Regions from separate parts of the Nesterenkonia rhizosphaerae genome, predicted to be linked through region 1. Evidence: predicted binding sites of a transcription regulator. Region 1 holds the regulator's gene; the other holds the start of a gene.
The links. The regulator LexA, encoded in region 1, represses DNA repair genes until DNA is damaged. The targets are predictions, from matches to a motif close to TCGAACANNTGTTCGA.

Region 1 (3,415 bases):
GATGCTCTGCAGGCCGCCGCATCGGCCGTGGAGACGGCTTTTGGCGCTGCCGAGTCCGGTCTGTTGGTGAGCACCCCGCGGCGACCGACCGGAATGAACGAACAGCAGCTCCAGGCCGTTGAGCTGGCTAGAAATGCTGCCCGCACTGCGCTCTCTGATTCCAAGCCCTCAGGTGACGGTGAAGCAGATATTGGCCGCACTACGGCGCGTTCACGTCTGCAGGCGGTGATGGATACTGCCAACCGGATGCTGGATGCGGGTGAGACCCCGGATGTGATCTGGTTGTCCCGCCCTGGAACATTCACACCGGGGCAGGGGTATCGGGAGGCTGATATTTCCGAGCCGCCCATCATTTATGTGGCACCGACCTCGGTGGCCGGCCGTCTCCGGGAGGGACTCTTCGGGGAACGCACCGTAGTGCTCACGTCGGCGACACTGACTATCGGTGACAGTTTCGATCCGGTAGCCGGCCAGCTTGGCCTGAAGGGCGAATCAGCCCCGGCGTGGGAGGGCATTGATGTCGGCAGCCCATTCGACTATCCGCGCCAGGGAATGTTGTATGTGGCGAAGCACCTCCCGGCGCCGTCACTGAAAACCCAGGATGTCCAGCGTGAGGAGCTGGCAGGGCTGATCGATGCCTCGGGAGGCGCAACTCTTGCGCTGTTCTCCTCGCGGCGAGCTGCCGAAGAAGCCGCAGAGGAACTGCGCACCAAGCTGGATGTCCCGATCCTCTGCCAGGGGGACGCGACCATGTCTGCCCTAGTGCGGCAGTTCGCCGAGGATGAAGAGACCTGCCTTTTCGGCACTATGAGCCTGTGGCAGGGCGTTGATGTTCCAGGTCGGTCCTGCCGGCTGGTAGTTATTGACCGGATTCCGTTCCCGCGGCCCGATGATCCGCTGACCAACGCCCGCAGTCAGGAGACAGCCCGAGCTGGCGGCAATGGATTCATGCAAGTCTCTGCCACCCATGCAGCCATCCGATTGGCCCAGGGCGCAGGGCGATTGATCCGCACCGCAGAGGACCGAGGCGTACTCGCAGTATTGGATTCGCGGTTAGCAACTGCGCGTTACGGCGGATTCTTGAAGAAGTCCATGCCGGACTTCTGGGCCACTACTGACCAAAAGGTCGCTCGCGGTGCCCTAGCCCGACTCCGCGAGGGCTAGCTCAGACTCCGCAGTACGGTGACGACCTTGCCCATAATCGTGGCGTCGTCGCCCAGAATTGGCTCGTACATGCGGTTCTGCGGCAGCAACCACTGATGACCATCACGACGCTTGAGGGTCTTGACAGTGGCCTCGTCCTCGAGGAGAGCGGCCACAATGTCCCCGTTATCAGCATCCTGCTGACGGCGGACCACAACCCAGTCGTCTTCGAAGATTCCAGCTTCAATCATGGAATCGCCGCGCACCTGAAGCATGAAGAGCTCGCCCTCACCAGTGATCTGGCGAGGCAGCGGGATGACTTCTTCCACGTTCTGTTCGGCAAGGATGGGACCACCAGCGGCAATGCGTCCTACCAAAGGCACCTCTGAGACACGGCTATCGCTATCAGTGCGGTAGGCGTCCAGCTGGACCACGGTCTCGTCCTCGGCGCCCTGGCCGCGAGACTGTGCTGAATCGCTGCTGCTGTTCTCGGTGGCCAGCAGACGTCCAGACGAGTCACGAATGACCTCCATGGCGCGAGGTTTACCCGGGACGCGTCGCAGGTAACCGAGCTGCTGAAGTCGAGCCAGCTGGTGCGTCACCGATGAGAGCGAGGCAAGACCGCAGGCATCTCCAATCTCCCGCATAGACGGCGGATAGCTGCGCTCAGCCAGAGACTTCTGGATGACATTGACGATCTGGCGCTGACGCTCAGTCAGTGCTGGTGCTTCATCGGTCTCCGGTGCCGCCATGTGCCGATCCTCCCTGTGACGGACTTTCGTGTCAGACCCTCCCCGTTGAATAGGGAACGTCATCGAAAGTCACTTCGAACATTACGGTCAGGCTACTCGAAATCGCAGAAAGATTCCATAGATATATGCGAGTGTCTGGCCATGAGTCGAAGATATGTGCTAGAAATAGAACACAGGTTCGAAACAGGAGGTTCTTCCCCATGACCACCTCATCTCAGGTCCCCACCAATATGCTCCGCTCTCATACGGCTCGTACCGATAAGGATCGGACAAACACCGCCCGCGCCAAAGGACACCTCTCTGGGGTCGCTCTGCGCCTGACCCGCCGGGGCCGCTTGATGTTCCTTGGCCTGCCTGCACTGCTGCTTGCCGCAACAGTCGTGGCGGGTGCCCTCTTCGTCTCCGCTTCCTTCTTTAATCAGGTCCAGGCCGGATCGACAGAAGCCGCTGGTGTCCATGCCGAAGAAATGAAGGTCAATGCCGGGGACACTCTCTGGTCGATCGCCTCTCGTGCTGACACCAACGAAGACGTCCAGACGGTGATCCTGCAAATTGCGGAACTCAATAGCTTGGATTCGTCAGAGCTTCAGCCAGGCGAGGTCATTTATGTCCCCACCTCGGGGCCGCAGAACTGAGTCATTTCACTCTGTGGTCTTCGCCCCGGGGTCGTATACCTCCAATTCAGGCGAGGACTAGGATAGTCGGGTGAGCGAACAGCAGACCCGCACTTCCCGACTGGCAGCCCTACCGCTGCGTGATGAGCTCCGCGGTCAGGCGCCCTACGGCGCACCTCAGCTAGCAGTTCCAGCAATGCTGAATGTCAACGAAACCACCTATGACGTCCCGTCAGATGTCGTTGATGCCATCGCGAAAGAGGTCCGCAGGGCTGCAGAGAGCCTCAATCGCTATCCAGACCGTGAGTTCAGCCTGCTGCGCCAGAAGCTCGCGGAGTACCTCAACCGTGAACTTGCTCGCGACGCCTCTGACTTTGGAGCTGCGGCGGTCCAGCTCACTGGTGAACACATATGGGCGGGCAACGGCTCCAATGAGGTGATGCAGCATATCCTGCAGGCCTTCGCCGGCCCGGGTCGTAGCGTGATGTCCTTCCCGCCGACATATTCGATGTACCCGCTCTACGCCCGTGGTGTATACAGCGACTACATTGCAGGCACCCGCGGTCCCGGCTACACCCAGACACCTGACGATGTCGCGGCCCAAATCCGTGCGCACCGTCCCCATGTGGTCATTCTGTGCTCACCGAATAATCCGACCGGTACGGCACTGGACCTGGCTGTGGTGGAGGCCGCCTACGAGGCCGCGCTGGACACAGAGACCATGGTCATCGTTGACGAGGCTTATGGAGAGTTCCGTCAGCCCGGCACGCCCTCAGCCCTGACACTGCTTCCTTCACGCCCACAGTTGATCGTCACCCGCACCATGAGTAAGGCCTTCGCCCTTGCCGGCGGCAGACTCGGTTATCTTGCCGCAGCCCCAGAAGTCACCGACGCCCTGCGCCTGGT
Region 2 (3,415 bases), 900 kb from region 1:
GCGTGCTGCAGGCGATGGCTGATGCTCACACTCTTCTGCTCTTCAATGGCTGCGGCGTCATCGGCTCCAGCGGCAAGTTCAACCCCAGGGTTCTCAGCCAGCTCCGGCAGGGCCCGAATATGGTCCCAGTGCTGATGGGTGGTCAGCACAGCACGAAGGTTTAGAGCGCAGGGGGTGTCGGCGGCAGCGGCGCTGAGCAGCTCGCTGATGGCCGCGGCGTCGTCGGCTGCGTCGATCAGCACCTGTACCCCTGACTTCTTGGAGGTGAGCAGATAAACGTTATTGCTCATTTCTGACACCGCGATACGACGAACAGTGATGGCGGGCAGATCGTAGATCAGGGAACTAACCGAGGGCATGCGCCACAGTCTATGGCGTGCCCGGAAGTCGGCGCCATGCGTGAGCTGCACCAGTATCTTCTGCTGGCCGGTCAGGCCAGGGCAGAACGCAACGACGACGACAGTCCCAACAGCTGCTGCAGCAGATCCGCTAACTGGGCAGCATCGGCGGCAAGGTGGTCAGCCCCGGCCGCTTCGAGTTCACCGTCGGGGGCATAGCCCCAGGTCACCCCGATGCAGCGCAGGCCGTGAGCGTGGGCACCGGCGACGTCGAAGATCCGGTCGCCCACCATCACGACTCGGTCCCGGCGCTGGTGCTCATCGAGGCCATCTGCACCTACTGCACTCAGTGCGGCGGCCACTATCTCCGTCTTACCGGAGTGCGGGACTGTTTCATCCGGGTGCGAGCCGTGGACCGAATCAATCAGCCCCGCCAGCCCCTGGATCTCCAAGAGCCGGTTCGCCAGAGGCTCTGGCTTGGAGGTCGCCACCGCTCGGGATACACCGGATTCGCCGAGGGTCTGCAGCAGTTCTTTGATTCCGGGGTAGACCTTGCTCGCAGCCATGCCAGAGTTCAGGTAGCTGCTGCGGTAATGGTCCATGATGCTTGCCACGTTTTCCTGGGTGACTCCCGGCAGTGCCTTCAGCGACGTGAGCAGCGGAGGGCCCACCATCGAGTCAAGCACCTGTTGGCTGGGCACGGGTACACGGTGGGCCGCCAACGCGGCCGCGATGCCTCCGGTGATGGCTCCAGCCGGGTCCACCAGGGTTCCGTCGAGGTCAAAGATCACGCTGCTGGCGAAGCCGGTGGAAACGCCGGGAGTGCTGGAGAAGGACATGAGCACATTCTCCCACCGCCAGCTGCGGCGTCAGGACGCGGTCCCGGCTGCTTCATGAGCCGCTGGGTAGTAAAGGACAGGAGGAATCGAACACTTGTTCGAATCGGGTTGCGGCCTTAGACTTGTGCGCGTGTCTGACACCACTACCGCAGTGATCGAGTCCGTTGATGACTACTACCGAGCCCTGTCCTCGCCCGCCCCAGAGCACGGGGCCAACGGCACCGCGGCTTCTGCAAGTGCTGCGTCCCAGGGGGCAGTGGGCCGAGCTGAAGCTGACCGGATCGTGGTCCAGGGGGCTCGGGAGCACAATCTGAAGAACGTGGCGCTGGAGCTGCCTCGCAATGCGTTCATCGTCTTTACCGGCCTCTCAGGCTCCGGTAAGTCATCACTGGCATTCGACACGATCTTTGCGGAGGGCCAGCGTCGCTATGTTGAATCGCTCTCAGCCTATGCCCGCCAGTTCCTGGGCCGGGTGGACAAGCCGGATATCGACTTCATCGAAGGCCTCTCACCGGCGGTGTCCATTGACCAGAAGTCAACGTCCCGGAACCCGCGCTCCACTGTAGGTACAGTCACCGAGATTCACGATTATCTGCGTTTGCTCTGGGCGCGTATCGGAGTGCCGCACTGTCCCGAATGCGGTGAGCGGATTGAGCGCCAGACTCCACAGCAGATCGTGGACCAGATCCTGGCATTGCCGGAGAAGACCCGCTTTCAGGTGCTGGCTCCTGTGGTGCGCGGGCGCAAGGGCGAGTTCAAGGACCTCTTCCGCGAACTGGCCAGTCAAGGCTTCGCGCGTGCGGTGGTCGATGGTGAGCTGATTCAGCTCAATGAGCCACCCACACTGGAGAAGCAGTACAAGCACACCATCGATGTGGTGATTGACCGTCTGGTAATCCGTGAAGGCATGCGCCAGCGCCTGACCGACTCTATTGAGACTGCCCTGAAGCAGGCCGAAGGCCGCGTGGTCATCGATATGGTGGATCTGGATGAGGCTGGCCAGCCCACCGACCCCAGCCGTGTCCCTGAGGAGCTGAGCGGCCCCAAATACCGCAGCTTCAGTGAGAATCTCGCCTGCCCCAATGAGCACCCGCTGCCGATCGACGAGATCGAGCCACGCACCTTCTCCTTCAACTCGCCCTTCGGCGCCTGTGACGTCTGCTCCGGAATCGGTTCCCGACTGGAAGTTGATGAGTCTCTGGTAGTTCCTGATGATTCCCTGTCCCTGGAGGACGGCGCCATCGCCCCCTGGGCTGCAGGAAAGGGGACCAAAGAATACTGGCTGCGCGTGATGGAGGGACTAACCGATGAGCTGGACTTCTCGCTGCGCACCCCCTGGAAAGACCTTCCCAAAAAGGTGCAGAAGGCTCTGCTGCACGGACGCAACTACAAGGTCAAAGTGCAGTTCCGCAACCGCTGGGGCCGCGAACGTCGCTACACCACCGGCTTCGAGGGTGTGCTGACATATCTTGAGCGCAAGCACGAAGAGGTGGAATCGGATAACGCCCGGGACCGCTACGAGCAGTACATGCGCCAGGTGCCCTGCCCGGCCTGTGATGGTCAGCGGCTGAACCCGGCAAGCCTGTCAGTGCTCGTCCAGGACAAATCCATCGCTGACGTGGCCCGATTGCCCCTGAATGAGTGCGCTGCGTTCTTCAACGGCCTCACGCTCTCCGCCCGCGATGCAAAAATCGCCGAGCAGGTCCTGAAGGAGATCCTCGCGCGGCTGAATTTCCTTCTCGACGTCGGGCTTAATTATCTGACCCTGGAACGCGCCGCCGGCACGCTCTCCGGCGGTGAGGCCCAGCGCATTCGGCTGGCCACTCAGATCGGTTCCGGACTGGTGGGCGTGCTCTATGTTCTCGACGAGCCCTCCATCGGACTGCACCAGCGCGACAACACCCGACTGATCCAGACCCTGACCCGGCTGCGGGACCTGGGGAATACGCTCATCGTGGTCGAACACGATGAGGACACCATCGCAGAGGCTGACTGGATCGTGGACATCGGTCCCGGTGCCGGAGAACGTGGTGGTCAGATCGTTCATTCGGGGTCGGTCGAGGGGCTGCGCGCCAATGAGCGCTCAGTCACCGGTGACTACCTCTCGGGCCGGCGCAGTATCGCCGTGCCAGCCCAGCGCCGCCCGGTAGACCCGCAGCGGTCACTGCGAATCGTCGATGCCAGCGAGAACAACCTGCAGAACCTCACTGTGGACATCCCGCTTGGCATCTTCCTGGC

Region 2: uvrA (excinuclease ABC subunit UvrA) is a predicted target of LexA. The motif match lies at 1,264-1,279, and genes of this name have one in related genera.

What each region holds. Positions count from the first base shown of each region.
Region 1 is NZ_BAABLW010000007.1:789,299-792,713, forward strand. It holds gene ABEA23_RS09340 (ATP-dependent DNA helicase) at 1-1,164, shown strand, start outside; gene lexA (transcriptional repressor LexA) at 1,161-1,895, opposite strand; gene ABEA23_RS09350 (LysM peptidoglycan-binding domain-containing protein) at 2,096-2,530, shown strand; gene ABEA23_RS09355 (histidinol-phosphate transaminase) at 2,601-3,415, shown strand, end outside.
Region 2 is NZ_BAABLW010000007.1:1,689,634-1,693,048, reverse strand. It holds gene ABEA23_RS13635 (MBL fold metallo-hydrolase) at 1-359, opposite strand, end outside; gene ABEA23_RS13630 (HAD hydrolase-like protein) at 431-1,177, opposite strand; gene uvrA (excinuclease ABC subunit UvrA) at 1,362-3,415, shown strand, end outside.